DNA from 2 places in the Rathayibacter sp. AY1H3 genome. Region 2 is predicted to be linked to the other one. Evidence: predicted binding sites of a transcription regulator. Region 2 holds the regulator's gene; the other holds the start of a gene.

Region 1 (8,296 bases), on a different contig from region 2:
GGAACAGTCGTGTCACGTCGTGGACTCCTTGAGAGGTGAGACCCCGGAAAGGGGCACGCTCATCTCACTCCGGATCGCCCCGTCGGTGGGTGAACGGTGATGCATAGCTGAGTGAACTTTCCGACGAGGGCTCTCGGCCCTGGCGGCCCGCCGGAGCGTCCTGCCGACCGGCGCTCACCGGGAGCGTCGGTCGGCAGGGGCGCGGTCGCCGGGAGCCTTTCGGGTCAGCGCTGGACGAGCGGGACGGCGATGTCCGTGACGTTCGCGCCGATGGCGCCGAGCGGAGTCGCCGTGCCGTTCAGCAGTCCGATCTCGTAGAGCGACCCGTTGACGGCGGCGAGGCCGACCGAGCCGATGGAGCTGCCGTTGCGGAGGACGGAGTAGATGTCGAAGCCGGTCGCACCCGCTGCGTCGAGGCCGAGCTTCCCGGTCGGCGCCAGGGTGCCGGCGTTGGCCGGGGACTGGATGGCGATCTGGTCGAGGGCCGTGTCGAGGACGAACAGGGTGGTCGCGCTGTTCGCGTCGAGGTCGTTGTTCGTGTACGCGGCCCCGGCGACACCGGTGGCCACGGCGGGCGCGGCGTAGCTGAGCGTGCCGTCGGCGACCGTCGCGGCGCCCGCGGTGGCGAACGGCTGACGGAGGTTCTGGCCCGTGTCGCTGACCACTCGGAGCGCGTTGGCGGCGGGGTTGAAGTCGACGCCGAAGGAGGTGCCGCTCAGCGCCACGGTGAGACGGGTCACCTGGGTGGCCACACCGGTGGACGGGTTGATGGAGTAGACGCCGGCGCTCGCCGCGTTGTCGCCGACGCCGTAGAGGGCGCCGTCCTGGACCCGGTAGTCGATGCCGATGAGCGCGGTGTCGCCGCCGGTGAGGCCGGTGACGGCGACGCGGTTCGTGACCTTGCCGGGCTTGGTCGGGTTGAACTGCACGAGCTTCGTGCCGCCGTCGGAGAGTCCGACGACCCGCAGCTTCGCCGCCACGGAGCGGACCGCGTTGATCAGGTTCCTGTCCGACGCGCTGCTGGAGTCGCTGGTCGCCGCGGCGGGAGCGACGCTGCTCGCACCGGCGAGCACGGGTGCCACCGCCATCACGCCCGCGACGGCGACAGCTGCGATACCGACTCTGATGTTCCTGGTCATCGTGCACTCCTCGAGACTTGCGGTCGCCGGAGATCGGCGGCTCGGAGGGGGATACCGTCCGGAGCGCGCGAGCGTTCATCCGATCCGGAGATCCGTGCCCCGTCACTCCCGAGAGCCGTCGGCGAACCGGCGGAGCGCGGCCGCGTAGCGGTCCGGGTCCCGGTGGTCGCTGTCGGTCAGGAGCAGCACCGAGCCGGAGACGGCGCGCGTGTACTCGCCGCGGCAGGGGAGGGTGACCACCGTCCTCAGTCCGGCCTTCCAGGCGGGGACGAGGGAGCCGAGGCAGCGCCGCTCGGGGGCGGCGTCCAGCGGGACGTCCCGCGCGTCCATCCGGGTGGACCGCAGCTCGTCGTGCCAGGCGCGGAAAGGCGCTCCGAGGGAGTCGTCGCCGAAGCGCTCCCGCCAGCCGGGGCCGCGCGCGAGGTCGAGGAGGCGTGCGCGCTCGGGCGATCCGTCGGCGGTGCTGGAGAGCTGCCGGAGGAGCGGGCCGGTCTCGACCGCCAGATGCTCGACGCAGTCCTGCCACAGCTGAGGCCAGGCGCGCTGCTCGTCGGCGCCGGGCTCCGCCGACCCGACCCGTTCCGGGGACCGCTCGAGCGGCGGCGGCCCGTCGCCCGCCGGAGTGAAGCCCCACGCTTCGCGGATCCAGAGGAGCTCGAGCAGCGCCGCGGGGTTGTCCTCGACCGTGATGACCATCTCCGACGGCCAGGGGTCGCCGGGAAGAGGACGGGATGCGCGCATGAGAGGAGCTCCTTCCGAGAGGATGAGGTCGGATCGTGCCGGAGAAGGCTCCAGGGAGGCTGGGCTCGCGTCGGCCGACGCGCCACTCCTCCCGGCGACCGGCGGCATCGCCGATGATCGTCTCCGCTGGCCGTCCAGGACGGCGCCGAGCGCCTCCCGAATGTCGGTGCCCCCGACCTACACTCGGACGCGTTCGAACACATGTTCGATGCGACGAGGAGGGAGCCGACCATGGGCGTGACCGTCGTGGAGCGCATCGCGACTCCGGCCTCGGACACCGTCGCCGTCACCTTCCTCGTCACCAGCGAGGCCGTGGCGGCCGGATTCCCGTCGCCGGCGCAGGACTACTTCGACGGGTCCCTCGACCTCAACGACCACCTGATCCGCGACAGGACGTCGACGTTCATCGTCCGTGTCTCGGGCGAGAGCATGGTCGGCGCGGGCATCAGCGACGGCGACGAGCTCGTGGTCGACCGGTCGATCACGCCGACGCACGGGAGCGTGGTCATCGCGATCCTCGACGGCGAGCTGACCGTCAAGCGCCTCGAGCTGCACTCCGGGGGAGTGGTCCTGCGGGCCGAGAACCCGGAGTACCCGCCGATCCACGTCGCCGAGCTGAGCGACCTCCAGGTGTGGGGCGTCGTCACCGTCTGCCTCCACCGGCTGCACCGTGCGCTCTGAGCGGCGCATCGCCCTGGTCGACGTGAACTCGTTCTACGTCTCCTGCGAGCGGCTGTTCGATCCGAGGCTCGCGGGCCGGCCGGTCGTCGTCCTCTCGAACAACGACGGCTGCGTGGTCGCCCGCTCCGACGAGGTGAAGAGGCTCGGGATCGAGAACGGCACGCCTTGGTTCCAGATCGAGCCGCTCATCCGCTCCGGTCGCCTCCCGGAAGTGATCGCCCGATCGAGCAACTACGAGCTGTACGGCGAGCTGTCCGCGCGCGTCATGGAGCTGCTGGGCCGCTACTCCGCCTGGCAGGAGGTGTACTCGATCGACGAGTCCTTCCTCGGCGTCGACGGCGACGTGGCGGAGCGGGCGAAGATCGGCCGGGCGATGCGGGCGGCCGTCGCGAAGAACGTCGGGCTGCCCGTCTGCGTCGGCTTCGGCCCGAGCAAGACGCTCGCGAAGTTCGTCAACAAGGGCGGAGCGAAGAAGCACCCGCGCCTGGGGGGCGTCTGCGACACCGACTGGTACACGCCCGAGCAGCTCGACGCGCTCATGGCCTCGCAGCACGTCACCGAGCTGTGGGGAGTCGCCGGCCGCACAGGGAAGCGCCTCGCGGAGCTGTCCATCCACACCGTCCGCGACCTCCGCGACGCGGACCCCGCGCTGATCCGCAAGAAGTTCTCGGTCGTCCTGCAGCGCTCCGTCTACGAGCTGCGCGGCGTCGACTGCATCCCGCTCGAGGCCGCCCGCACCGTCCGCGACCAGCTGATCTTCTCCCGGTCGTTCGCCACTCCCGTGACGACGATCAGCGACATGGAGCAGGTGCTCTCCGTCTACGCGCAGCGCGCCGCCCACCGCCTCCGCGCGCAGGAGTCGGTCACCAGGACGATGAGCGTGTTCGCGTCGACGTCGCCGTTCGCGGACGCGCCGTACGAGTCCGCCGGCGGCCTGGCCGGCTTCCCCGTTCCCACGGACGACCCGGTGGCGATGGTGAGGGCCGCGATCGGCACCCTGCGCCCGCGGCTGCGGGAGGGCGCGCGCTACGTGCGGGCCGGCGTCATCCTCACGAACCTCTCACCGCGGAACTCCCACGCGCTGCTCGAGATCTTCGACACCGCCTTCGACACGAAGGGCCTCGGCGCCACCATCGACGCCGTGACCAAGCGCCACGGCCGGTCCGCGGTCGGCCTCGGGCTGGCGGGCATCCGCACGGGGCCGGTGTGGACGATGAAGCGCGACGCCCTCTCGCTCCGGGCGACGACGCACTGGGGCGAGCTGGCGACGGCCCACGCGCGGTGAGCCCGCCGGCGGGGAGATCGGGTCATCCGACGCGTAGGCGCCCGGGGCGCTCTCGGGCAGGCTCGTCGCCATCGACGAGTGTCGGTGCGGGGACGGCGGGAGGACCCATGGCCGAGAGCTGGCAGGACGCGTCGGTGCGGGGCGTCGCGATGATCGAGAACGAGCTGGTCGTGCGCGACTTCCTCGAGGTGTGGAGCGCTCGCGACAGCCGCCAGCTCATCCCGTTCCTGCATCCGGAGGTCGTCTACAGCGCGTCGAGCTCGCAGGAGATCGCGGGGCGGGCGCGGGTCCTCGAGATGTGCGACGAGGTCCACCGGGCGTTCACCGAGATCCGGATCGCCCTCGTCACGATCGCCGTCGCCGGCAGCGTCGTCCTCACCGAGCACGCCCTGCACCTCCGCTCGGACACGGGGGAGGGCCACTGGCTCCGCTGCTTCGGGAGCTACGAGCTCCGCGGAGAGCAGATCGTCACCTGGCGGCAGCTCCATGGCTGAGGGCCTCGCGTGACGGCGGTGACCGGGCCCGCGCGACTGCGGCTCGCCCTGGTGCTGCTGGCCATCGCCTCGGGCGCGACCGACGCGTTCGCGTTCCTCCTGCTCGGCGGCATCTTCACCGCGAACATGACGGGCAACCTGGTGCTGCTGGGGCTGTACCCCCGCTCCGCCTGGCTGACGACCGCGGCCGGAGCGGTCACGGCGATCGTCTTCTTCGCCGGAGCGGTCTACGCCGGGTTCCGCACGACCCGGGCGCGCACGCCGTCGACCGGCGACGGGAGACGTCCGCTCCGCTCGATCGCGCTCGTGGGGGTCGTCCTGCAGCTCGCCGTCGCGGTCGCCTGGCCGACGGTGCAGAGCGGAAGGTCGCTGCTCGTCGACTGCGCGTTCATCGCGACCAGCGCGACGGCGCTCGGGCTGCAGACCGTGCTCGCGAAGCGGATCTCCGGCGCCGCCGGCCTGACGACGACGTTCGTCACGGGCACGCTCACGAGCCTGATGCAGGAGCTCGCCGAGCGCTCGTCCGGGTCGAGGACCCTCCAGGCGCTCATCGTCGCGAGCCTCGCAGGCGGGGCGGTCGTCGGAGCGGCGACCGTGACGCTCGCTCCGGCCTGGGCCCCGACGCCGGCCCTGGTGCTCTCGGCGGTCGCCGTCGTGCTTCTCTTCGCGCACCGCGCGCGAGCCGTGCCCGCGGGAGCGGAGCCCGGGGCCCCGCGTCCCGCGTGACCGGGATCAGGCGTCGAGCGCCCACTTCGGCCGGACCCAGTGGCAGGTGTAGCCGCCGGGGTGCTTGCGCAGGTAGTCCTGGTGCTCCTCCTCGGCGTCCCAGAACTCGCCGGCGGGCTCGACCTCGGTGACGACCGGTCCGGGCCAGCGGCCCGACGCGTCGATCTCGGTGATCGTCTGGCGCGCGACCCTCTCCTGCTCAGGCGAGAGGAAGAGGATCACGGAGCGGTAGGCCGTGCCGATGTCGTTGCCCTGACGGTTCTTCGTCGTCGGGTCGTGCACCTGGAAGAAGAACTCGAGCAGGTCGCGGTAGGAGAGCTGCTCGGGATCGAACTCGATCTCGACCGCCTCCGCGTGGTCGCCGTGGTGGCGGTAGGTCGCGTTCGGCGTGCTGCCGCCGGCGTACCCGGCGCGGGTGCTGAAGACGCCCGGCATGTCGCGGATGAGCTCCTGGAGCCCCCAGAAGCATCCGCCCGCGAGGATCGCGCGCTCCTCGGCCATCAGACGCCTGCCTTCGTGTCGTGCGCGGACTCGCGCGGAGAGATCATCATGCGGGCAAGTCCATCACGACCGGGGACGTCGCGGCGAGCGTCGGACGACTCTCGGAGCAGACCGTCGGCGGGGGAGCGGGGCGTGTCCCGCCCGAGCGCTCCGTCACTGCGATCGGTACGCCGCCGGAGATGCACCGGTGGGAACGAGTCATCTGACCGGGTCGCTCCGGGTGCCCCCGTTCCTACGCTCGTCGGTACAACCGAGGAGAGAGCGGAGCCGACCATGGAGCAGCCGAACGTCGAGACGCGCAGTGCACGGCGGGTGATCGAGACCCTGACCGCCAACGGCGTGAAGTACGTCTTCGGGATCCCGGGAGCGAAGATCGACGCGGTCTTCGACGTCCTCGCCGACGAGGGGCCGGAGCTGATCGTCTGCCGCCACGAGCAGAACGCCGCCTTCATGGCCGCCGCGGTGGGGCGGCTCACGGGCAGCCCGGGGGTCGTCCTCGTGACCTCCGGCCCCGGCACGACCAACCTCGCCACCGGCCTGCTCACGGCCAACACGGAGCAGGACCCGGTCGTCGCGCTCGCCGGGGCCGTGCAGCTCTCCGACCGCCTCAAGCGCACGCACCAGTCGATGGATGCGGCCGCCTTCCTCTCCACCGTGACGAAGTACACGGTCGAGTCGACGGATCCGGACGACGTCTCGGAGGCGGTCAGCAACGCCTTCCGCGCCGCCGTCACCGAGCCCCGAGGCGCCGCGGCGGTCGTCCTCTCGGCCAGCGTGATGGCCGCGCCGACCTCGCAGGTCATCACCCGGGCGGCCACGGGGCCGACGAGCGGTCCGGCGCGCGCCGAGGACCTCACCCACGCCGCCGACCTGATCAACACCGCGGAGCGGCCCGTCCTCCTCGTGGGACTCCGCGCGTCGGAGCCGGCGACCGTGGCGGCACTGCGGGTCCTGATCAGCGAGACGGAGCTGCCGGTGATCGAGACGTTCCAGGCGGCCGGCCTCGTCTCCCGCGAGCTCGAGGACCACTACCTCGGCCGCGTCGGCCTGTTCAAGAACCAGCCCGCCGACCTCGCCCTCGCCGAGTCCGACCTCGTCGTCGCGATCGGCTACGACGCCGTCGAGTACGACCCGGTGATCTGGAACAGCGACGTCGACCGCCGGATCGTCCACATCGACTCCGTCGACGCCCCGCTGGACAACCACTACCTGCCCGCGCTGGAGCTGAAGGGCGATCTCGCGCAGACCGTCGCGGCCCTCACGCCGCTCGTCTCCGGCCTGCAGCTCGACGAGGACGCGGCCGACCGGGTCGCCCGGCACCGGAGCGAGCTGGAGCGGATCGACGACGCGGCGCGGACGGCCGAGGCGGCTCCCGGGACCGTCGATCCCGCCCGCCTCGTGCTCCTGATGCGCGACCTGCTCTCGGACGACGCCACCGTGGCCTGCGACATCGGCTCGAACTACATCTTCATGGCCCGGCACTTCCGGGTGTACGAGCCCAAGCACCTGCTCTTCTCGAACGGGCAGCAGACCCTCGGCGTCTCCTTCCCGTGGGGCATGGCGGCGAGCCTCCTGCGCCCCGGGACCCCGGTGGTCTCCGTCTCGGGCGACGGAGGTTTCCTGTTCTCCGCGACGGAGATCGAGACGGCGACGCGGCTCGGCCTCTCGTTCACGCACGTGATCATGCGGGACGACACCTACGACATGGTCGGCTTCCAGCAGCTGCTGAAGTACGGCCGCAAGTCCGGGGTCCAGCTCGGCGACTACGACATCGAGAAGTTCGCCGCGGCGTTCGGCGCCACGGGCAGGAGGGTGAGCGGCCTCGCCGAGTTCGAGGAGGCCTTCCGCGCCTCCCTCGCCGAGCCGGGCGTCTCGATCATCGACGTCGCGGTGGACTACAGCCGCAACGTCGACATCGCCGCCCACCTGGTCGAGGACGCCTTCGAATGAGCACGCACACGGTCGACTCGACCGACGACTACGCGATCTACCAGAGCTCGACCATGGCCGCCCTGCTGGCCGGGGTCTACGACGGGGACCTGACGATCGGCGAGCTGCTCACCCACGGCGACCTCGGGCTGGGCACCTTCAACCACCTGGACGGCGAGATGGTGATCGTCGACGGCGTCTGCTACCACCTGCGCAGCGACGGCTCCGTCCAGGTCGCGGACGGCGACGACCGGACGCCCTTCGCCGCCGTGCTGCCCTTCCACGCGACCACGACGTTCACGGTGGAGGAGCCGACCGGTCTCGCCGGACTCACCCGGCTGATCGATGACGCGGTCGACGGCGGGAACATCCCCGTCGCCCTGCGGATCGACGGCCGGTTCACCGAGGTCCGCACTCGGACCGTGGGCGAGCAGACGGAGCCGTACCCGCCCCTGATCGAGGCGACCGCCCACCAGAGCGTCACCGGCATCGCCGACACCCGCGGCACGATCGCGGGCTTCCGCACTCCGCAGTTCGAGCAGGCCGTGTCGGTCCCCGGGTACCACCTGCACTACGTCGACGACGCCCGCGAGAAGGGCGGGCACGTCCTCGACGTGACCGTGGCCGAGGTGACGGTCTCGCTCACTACCGTCGCCGGACTGCACCTCGCGCTTCCGGAGACGGACCAGTTCCGCCGGGCGGACCTGGCGATGAAGGACATCGCGGCGCAGGAGGCGCGAGCGGAGGGGTGAGGCGGGCGGGACCTCCGGGGAGACGGGCCGGCCGCGACCCGTCTCCCC
Region 2 (8,296 bases):
GCTGCAACAACACCTGCACCTTCTGCATCGTCCCCTCGCTCCGCGGCAAGGAGAAGGACCGGCGCCCCGGCGACGTGCTCGCCGAGATCCAGGCGCTCGTGGACGACGGCGCGATCGAGGTCACCCTTCTCGGCCAGAACGTGAACTCCTACGGCGTCGAGTTCGGCGATCGCCAGGCGTTCTCGAAGCTGCTCCGCGCGGCGGGCACCATCGACGGGCTCGAGCGGATCCGCTTCACGAGCCCCCATCCCGCGGCCTTCACCGACGACGTGATCGACGCCATGGCCGAGACGCCGGCGGTGATGCCGCAGCTGCACATGCCGCTCCAATCCGGCTCCGACCGCGTCCTCAAGGCGATGCGCCGCTCCTACCGCTCCGAGAAGTTCCTCGGGATCCTCGACCGGGTGCGCGATCGCATCCCGCACGCGGCGATCAGCACCGACATCATCGTGGGCTTCCCCGGCGAGACGGAGGCCGACTTCCAGGAGACCCTGCGGGTGGTCGAGGCGGCCCGCTTCGCCTCCGCCTTCACCTTCCAGTACTCCATCCGGCCCGGCACCCCGGCCGCGACGCTGCCCGACCAGATCCCCAAGGCGGTCGTCCAGGAGCGTTACGAGCGGCTCGTCGCCCTGCAGGACGCGATCAGCGAGCAGGAGAACCGCGCAGTCGTCGGCCGAGAGGTCGAGGTCCTCGTCGCGACCGGCGAGGGCCGTCGCGACACGGAGACGCACCGGCTGAGCGGACGCGCCGAGGACAGCCGTCTGGTGCACTTCGACGTGCCCGAGGGCTCCGAGCAGCCGCGTCCCGGAGACGTGGTCTCCGTCCGGGTCACCCGTGCCGCCCCCTTCTACCTCCTGGCGGATTCGCCCGACGGCGCGCCGCTCCGCATCCGCCGCACCCGCGCGGGCGACGCCTGGGACCGGGCGCAGACCGAGTCCTGCGGAGTTCCGGCCGCCCCGGGCGGGAGCGGGGCGCCCCGGGTCTCGCTGGGCCTGCCGTCGCTGCGCGTGCGCGACGCCGGCACGCTGACGACGCCGATCTACGACGCCCTCGATGGCGAGCGCTGAGACCGGAGCCCCCGATACCGCGCCGGAGCTCATCGCGGTCGTCGGCGCGACCGGCACGGGCAAGTCCGACCTCTCGCTCGAGCTCGCCGAGGCGATCCGGCAGGACGGCGGCGCCGCTGAGATCGTGAACGCCGACGCGATGCAGCTCTACCGCGGGATGGACATCGGCACCGCGAAGCTGCCCGCCGACGAGCGTCGGGGCGTCCCGCACCACCTGCTCGACGTCCTCGACGTGACGGAGGAGGCGTCGGTCGCCCGCTACCAGAGCGAGGCGCGGCGCGTGATCGAGAGCGTGCTGGCGCGCGGGGCGACGCCGATCCTCGTCGGGGGCTCCGGTCTGTACGTCTCCAGCGTCGTCTTCGAGTTCTCGTTCGCGGGCACCGACCCGGCCGTCCGGCGCCGGCTCGAGGAGACCGCCGAGCGGGAGGGCCTGGGCGCCCTCGTCGAGCGGTTGCGCCGGATCGACGCCGGAGTGGCCGAGCGGATCGGTCCGCACAACGCCCGGCGCATCGTCCGCGCGCTCGAGATCGCGGAGCTCACCGGCGGGAGCACGCACAGCGCGCTGATGTCCGACGAGCCGGTTCGGTGGCGCCCCGCCTCGATCCTGTTCCTCGAGGCTCCGCGGGAGGAGCTGGTGCAGCGCCTCGACCGGCGGGTGGAGCGGATGTGGGCGACCGGGATGCTCGACGAGGTCGAGCGGCTCGTCCCCTTCGGCCTGGAGCGCGGCGTCACAGCCGGGCGGGCCATCGGGTACGCCCAGGCGCTCGCCCAGCGTGCCGGCGTCCTCAGCGAGGAGGAGGCGATCGCGGCGACGCAGGCGCTCACGCGCCGCTACGCACGTCGGCAGAACAGCTGGTTCCGGCGCTACGCCGGCGCCCACCGGCTCCCGTACGACGCGCCGGACCTGGTGTCGCGGGCGCACGCCGCCGCCCAGGCCGCCGCTCCCGCTCCTCGCTAGGCTGTGCGCCATGACGATCGAGCTGCACTTCACCAAGGGCCAGGGCACCGGCAACGACTTCGTGCTCTTCAGCGACCCGGACGGTGAGGTCGACCTCTCGCCCGCGCAGATCGCGATGATCTGCGACCGCCACTTCGGCGTCGGCGCCGACGGCGTCATCCGTGCCGTCCGCTCCCGCGCGATCCCGGAGGGCGCCGCGGCTCTGGCCGAGGAGAGCGAGGCGGAGTGGTTCATGGACTACCGCAACGCCGACGGCTCGATCGCCGAGATGTGCGGCAACGGCATCCGCGTCTACGCCGCGTTCCTGCTCGCGGGCGGCCTCGCGGCGCTCGAGCCCGGCGACACCCTGCCGATCGGCACCCGCGCCGGCGTCCGCGACGTCACCCGCAGCGGTGCCGGGTTCCAGGTCGACCTCGGCCGCTGGGAGCTGGCGGGCGGCGAGCCCCTGGTGCGGGCGAAGGAGCTCAAGGTCGCGCGCCCCGGTCTCGGGATCGACCTCGGCAATCCGCACGTGGTCGTCGCCCTCAGCAACGACGAGGAGCTCGACTCCGCCGACCTCTCCTACATCCCGCAGCTCGACCCGGAGCTCGAGGACGGCGCGAACGTCGAGTTCGTGGTTCCCGGCGAGCCCCTGGTCCACGACGGGATCGGGCGGATCCGGATGCGCGTGCACGAGCGCGGCAGCGGCGAGACCCTGAGCTGCGGCACGGGTGCCGCGGCGGCGGCACTGGCGGTGCGCTACTGGGCGGGAGCGCGCGCTCCGCAGGCCTGGCGCGTGGAGGTCCCGGGCGGCACGCTCGGCGTGACGATGTTCGCGGCGGAGGAGGGCGAGCACGTCGGGCTCTCCGGCCCGGCCGACCTCGTCTTCACCGGGACGATCCGGATCGACTGAGGACCCGGTCAGGCCAGGCGGGTCGTCCGCAGCACGCGGAAGCCCTTCGCCGAGGAGACGCGCTCCACGTCGAGCCGCCCGGCGAACGCGGCGCCCAGCCAGGTCTGGAGCGAGTCGGAGCCGAGGTTGCGCTGCACGACGAGCCAGGCGTCCGCGCCCTCCTCGAGCCGCGGCAGCCAGCGTTCGAGCAGGAGGTGCAGCTCCTCCTTGCCGATGCGGATCGGCGGGTTCGACCACACGGTGCGGAAGCGGACGTCGTCGGGAACATCCTCGGGCAGCACGGCGTTGACATTGAGGACGCCGAGTTCCTCGCAGTTGCGACGGACCAGCTCGAGCGCCCGCTGGTTGACGTCGACCGCCCACACCCGGGCGTCGGGGGAGGCGAGGGCGAGCGCGAGGGCGATCGGGCCCCAGCCGCAGCCGAGGTCCAGCAGGTCCCCGTCAGCGGGGGCGTCGGGCACCGCGTCCAGCAGGACGCGTGTGCCGAGATCGACGTGACCGGGGCTGAACACCCCTCCTGCCGTCGTGACCTCGAGGTCGCGGCCGGCCAGGCGGGCCTGGATCCTGCGGGGCCGGAGGTCGCCGTCGGGAGTACTCGAGAAGTAGTGCTCGGCGGCCATGAGAAGTGAACCTATCAAGACCTGAGGAGTTAGTGTTATCCGGATGACGGAAGACCTGAACGAGACCGACACGACCGAGGCCGTGGACGTCGTCTCGAGGGTCCTGGCGAACGCGCAGTCGCGTTCGGCAGGGTACTCGCGCTTCGTCGCGGGTGGAGCCCAGGCGCTGCAGAGCGCCGGCCACGAGGGCGAGAACAGCGACGGCGAGCAGTTCGACCGCGACGACCGGCAGGCGCTGCGACGCGTCGCCGGCCTCTCGACCGAGCTCGAGGACGTCACGGAGGTCGAGTACCGCCAGCTGCGCCTGGAGAACGTCGTGCTCATCGGCGTGTACTCGCAGAATTCGCTGGAGGACGCGGAGAACTCGTTGCACGAGCTCGCCGCGCTCGCGGAGACGGCGGGAGCGACGGTCCTCGACGGCCTGCTCCAGCGCCGCCCGCACCCCGATCCGAGCACCTACCTCGGCAAGGGCAAGGCCCAGGAGCTCGCGGGGCTCGTCGCGGCCCTCGGCGCGGACACGGTCGTCGCCGACACCGAGCTCGCACCGAGCCAGCGGCGTGCGCTGGAGGACGTGGTGAAGGTCAAGGTGATCGACCGCACCGCGGTGATCCTCGACATCTTCAGCCAGCACGCGAAGAGCCGTGAGGGCAAGGCGCAGGTCGAGCTCGCGCAGCTCGAGTACCTGCTCCCGCGACTGCGCGGCTGGGGCGAGTCCATGTCCCGCCAGGCCGGCGGCCAGGTGGGCGCGGGAGCCGGAATGGGCTCGCGCGGTCCGGGTGAGACGAAGATCGAGCTCGATCGTCGCCGCATCCACACCCGCATGGCGCGCCTGCGCAAGCAGATCACGGCGATGAAGCCCGCCCGCGAGGCCAAGCGCGCGAACCGCAAGCGCAACGCCGTCCCCTCGGTGGCGATCGCGGGGTACACGAACGCCGGCAAGTCGAGCCTGCTGAACCGGATGACGCACGCGGGCGTCCTCGTCGAGAACTCGCTCTTCGCGACCCTCGACGCCACCGTTCGCAAGGCCCAGACGAAGGACGGGCGCCTCTACACGCTCGCCGACACGGTCGGCTTCGTGCGAGCGCTTCCGCACCAGCTCGTCGAGGCCTTCCGGTCGACGCTCGAGGAGGTCGCGGACTCCGATGTGATCGTCCACGTCGTGGACGCCTCCCACCCCGATCCGGCCGGGCAGATCGCCACCGTGCGCGACGTGATCGGCGAGGTGGGCGCCCGCAGCATCCCCGAGATCATCGCCTTCAACAAGGCCGATCTGGTGGACGAGGGCACGCGGCTGGTGCTGCGCGGTCTCGCTCCCGACGCGGTCTTCGTGTCGGCGCGCAGCGGCGAGGGCATCGACGAGCTGGAGGCGCGGATCGCCGAGATCCTGCCTGAGCCGGACGTCGAGATCGACCTGCTCGTGCCGTACGACCGTGGCGACGTGATCTCGCATCTGCACCGCAGCGGCCGGATCCTGTCGACGCAGTACGTCGAGGGCGGCACCCACGTGGTCGCCCTCGTGCACGCCGATCTGGCGGGCTCGCTCACCGAGTTCGCGGTTCCGCGCGCGGCCGTCCAGGCCTGATCGCCACCACCCGAGCGCCCGTCTCCCCGTCAGGGAGGCGGGCGCTCGGCGCATCCGGGAGGGGGTGCGGCGACCCGCACCACCGACCGGCGGCGGCCGGAGGGTTCGGCGACGGGGTTTCGGCGGCCCTCCTCCGCCTTCCCGTGACCGCGACGGAGGGGCGCGCGCCCCGATCGCCGGTGCCCGTCGAACGCAGGAGGGGCCCGGCCGGCTGCACGCCGGTCGGGCCCCTCCTGCACGCCCGGTGTCAGACCGAGCGCAGGACCGCCACGATCTTCCCGAGCACCTCTGCCTCGTCGCCGAGGATCGGCTCGAAGTTGGAGTTGCGGGGCAGCAGCCAGGTGTGGCCGTCGCGCTGGCGCAGCACCTTGACGGTGGCCTCGCCGTCGAGCATGGCCGCCACGATCTCGCCGTTCTCGGCGGTGCGCTGCGAGCGGACCACGACCCAGTCGCCGTCGCAGATCGCGGCGTCGATCATCGACTCGCCGACGACCTTGAGCATGAAGAGCTCGCCCTTGCCGACGAGCTGCCGGGGAAGCGGGAACACCTCGTCGATCTGCTGGTCGGCCATGATCGGCACGCCCGCCGCGATCCGGCCGACGAGGGGGACCATCGCCGCGTCGCCGACCGTCGCGGTCGACTCGAACGACCCGTCGTCCTCCGTCGAGCTGGGGACGTCGATGAGGATCTCGAGGGCGCGGGGCCGGTTCGGGTCGCGGCGCAGGTAGCCGCTGAGCTCAAGCTGGTTGAGCTGGTGGGTGACGCTCGACAGCGAGGCGAGGCCGACCGCGTCGCCGATCTCGCGCATGCTCGGCGGGTAGCCGCGGCTCGACACCGAGCGCTGGATCGCGTCGAGGATCGCGAGCTGCTTGGCGCTCAGGCTCTTCCGGCGCCGGCCTGCGGCCGCCTTCGTCTTGGCGGCCGGGGTCCCGGCCCTCTGCGCGTCGCTCACGATGCTCCCTCTTCCCGGTGCGCACGCCGCGTGCGCGCCCGCCCGGTCGCGACCCGACAAGGAATGTCGGTGGTCGCTGCTGTACTACGACCAGGCTCTCGAAACTGTATCCGCCGGAACTCCCGACTCGGAACATTCGTTCGAGTGTGTCGCGCGCAAGTCCGCACGCGGATCAGCTGGAACGGTCTCTTGACCGCTTCATCGTTCGAAGATATGTTCGGTACAGGCGTTCGGGGCGGCCCTCCCGGCCGAGGGCCTCTCCGAATCCCTGTTGAAAGGAGCGATCCCATGACCGCACAGCTCACCTCCCGCCCGCTGCAGCGCTCGTCCGCGGCCCGGCCCGTCGAGGTCCTGCCGTCCGCTTCCGAGCCGATGAACGCGTTCGGCGAGGCGCGGATCGTCCGCACCCGTCTCCGCCTCACGCGCCGCGGCCGCGCCGTGGTGGCCGCTCTGGGAGCCCTGCCGATCGTCGCGGGTGCCTTCGCCTTCGGGCTCAACGGTGGTGGAGCGGTCGCGTCGAGCGACGCCGCTGCAGTCGAGTTCCAGTACGTCACCGTCCACGCGGGCGAGTCGCTCTGGTCGCTCGCCGAGGAGCTCGCCCCGCAGGCGGACCCGCGCGACGTGGTCGACGACATCCTCTCCCTCAACCAGCTCTCGAGCGCGGGCGTCGAGCCCGGGCAGCGCCTCGCCGTCCCGGCCGAGTACGACACCGCTCGCTGAGCCGGGCTGCCCGGTCGTCCGCGTCGGGCGCTTCGCTACCATTCCCTGGTGACGACTCTCGACGACCTGCCCCTCCGCGACGACCTCCGAGGCAAGCACCCGTACGGCGCACCCCAGGCGGTCGTGCCCGTCGCCCTCAACGTCAACGAGAACACCCACCCGGTCCCGGACGACGTGATCGCCGACATCGTCGGGCGGGTCTCGGAGGCGCTGCGCACCGTCAACCGGTACCCCGACCGCGAGTTCCGAGAGCTGCGCGACTCCCTCGCCGGCTACCTCGGTCACGGGCTCACCGCGGACGGCGTGTGGGCTGCGAACGGATCGAACGAGGTGCTCCAGCACGTCCTTCAGGCGTTCGGCGGTCCCGGGCGCTCGCTGCTGGGGTTCGCGCCCACCTACTCGATGTACTCGATCCTCGCGTCGGGGAGCGGAGCGGAGTGGATCCCCGCTCCGCGCGAGGCGGAGTTCGAGATCGGAGCCGAGTACGCCGCGGAGCAGGTGCGCCGGGCCCGGCCCGACATCGTCTTCCTCTGCGCGCCGAACAACCCGACCGGGACGCCGCTCGACCTCGCCGTGATCGAGGCGGTCTACGACGCGACCGACGGCATCGTCGTCGTCGACGAAGCGTACGCCGAGTTCGCCGGCAGGGGCGCGCCCACCGCGCTGAGCCTCCTCCCCGGGCGACCGCGCCTGCTCGTGTCCCGCACCATGAGCAAGGCCTTCGCCTTCGCCGGTGTCCGCCTGGGCTACCTCGCCGCCGACCCCGCGGTGATCGACGCGCTCCGCCTCGTCCGCCTCCCGTACCACCTGTCGGCCCTCACCCAGGCCGCCGCGACCGCCGCCCTCGCTCACGCCGACGAGATGCTCGCCATGGTCGGCGAGATCATCGTGCAGCGCGACCGGATGATCGACGGACTGCGCGCCCTCGGCTACCGCCCGTACACGACCGGCAGCAACTTCGTCCTCTTCGGCGGCGTCGCGGATCCGGCCGCCGTGTTCGAGGGCCTGCTCGCCCGCGGCGTGCTCATCCGCGACGTCGGCATCCCGAACCACCTCCGCGTCAGCGCCGGCACCGAGGAGGAGACGACCGCGTTCCTCGAGGCGCTCGCCTCCCTCCCCGCACCGTCGGCCGACCCCGCGGTGGCGCTTTCGCGCGAGTAGAGGTCCGCCCTGGGTCGGTGACGCGGCGCGAATAGACTGGGAGGCATGACCTCCCCGAGCGCCGCACCCGGGCGCACCGCCTCCCTCAGCCGTGCCACCAACGAGTCGAGCATCGAGCTCTCCCTCGACCTCGACGGCACGGGCGTCGCCGATCTCGAGACCGGCGTGCCCTTCTTCGACCACCTGCTGACGGCGTTCGCGAAGCATTCGCTCACGGACCTGCGCGTCCGGGCCCGCGGCGACATCGAGATCGACATCCACCACACCGCGGAGGACATCGGCATCGTGCTCGGCACGGCCATCCGACAGGCTCTCGGCGACAAGGCCGGGATCTCCCGCTTCGG

Evidence for each region. The regulator LexA, encoded in region 2, represses DNA repair genes until DNA is damaged. The targets are predictions, from matches to a motif close to TCGAACANNTGTTCGA.
Region 1: the regulator LexA is predicted to act here: its motif matches at 2,074-2,089, upstream of C5C33_RS06910 (LexA family transcriptional regulator).

Annotation. Positions count from the first base shown of each region.
Region 1 is NZ_PSUU01000013.1:14,839-23,134, forward strand. It holds gene phoA (alkaline phosphatase) at 1-16, opposite strand, end outside; gene C5C33_RS06900 (DUF4394 domain-containing protein) at 225-1,139, opposite strand; gene C5C33_RS06905 (hypothetical protein) at 1,242-1,880, opposite strand; gene C5C33_RS06910 (LexA family transcriptional regulator) at 2,112-2,561, shown strand; gene C5C33_RS06915 (Y-family DNA polymerase) at 2,551-3,846, shown strand; gene C5C33_RS06920 (nuclear transport factor 2 family protein) at 3,954-4,340, shown strand; gene C5C33_RS06925 (YoaK family protein) at 4,350-5,066, shown strand; gene msrA (peptide-methionine (S)-S-oxide reductase MsrA) at 5,073-5,567, opposite strand; gene alsS (acetolactate synthase AlsS) at 5,841-7,517, shown strand; gene budA (acetolactate decarboxylase) at 7,514-8,248, shown strand.
Region 2 is NZ_PSUU01000009.1:60,190-68,485, forward strand. It holds gene miaB (tRNA (N6-isopentenyl adenosine(37)-C2)-methylthiotransferase MiaB) at 1-1,067, shown strand, start outside; gene miaA (tRNA (adenosine(37)-N6)-dimethylallyltransferase MiaA) at 1,054-2,025, shown strand; gene dapF (diaminopimelate epimerase) at 2,036-2,917, shown strand; gene C5C33_RS05580 (class I SAM-dependent methyltransferase) at 2,926-3,537, opposite strand; gene hflX (GTPase HflX) at 3,581-5,119, shown strand; gene lexA (transcriptional repressor LexA) at 5,367-6,071, opposite strand; gene C5C33_RS05595 (LysM peptidoglycan-binding domain-containing protein) at 6,360-6,791, shown strand; gene C5C33_RS05600 (histidinol-phosphate transaminase) at 6,840-7,952, shown strand; gene hisB (imidazoleglycerol-phosphate dehydratase HisB) at 7,998-8,296, shown strand, end outside.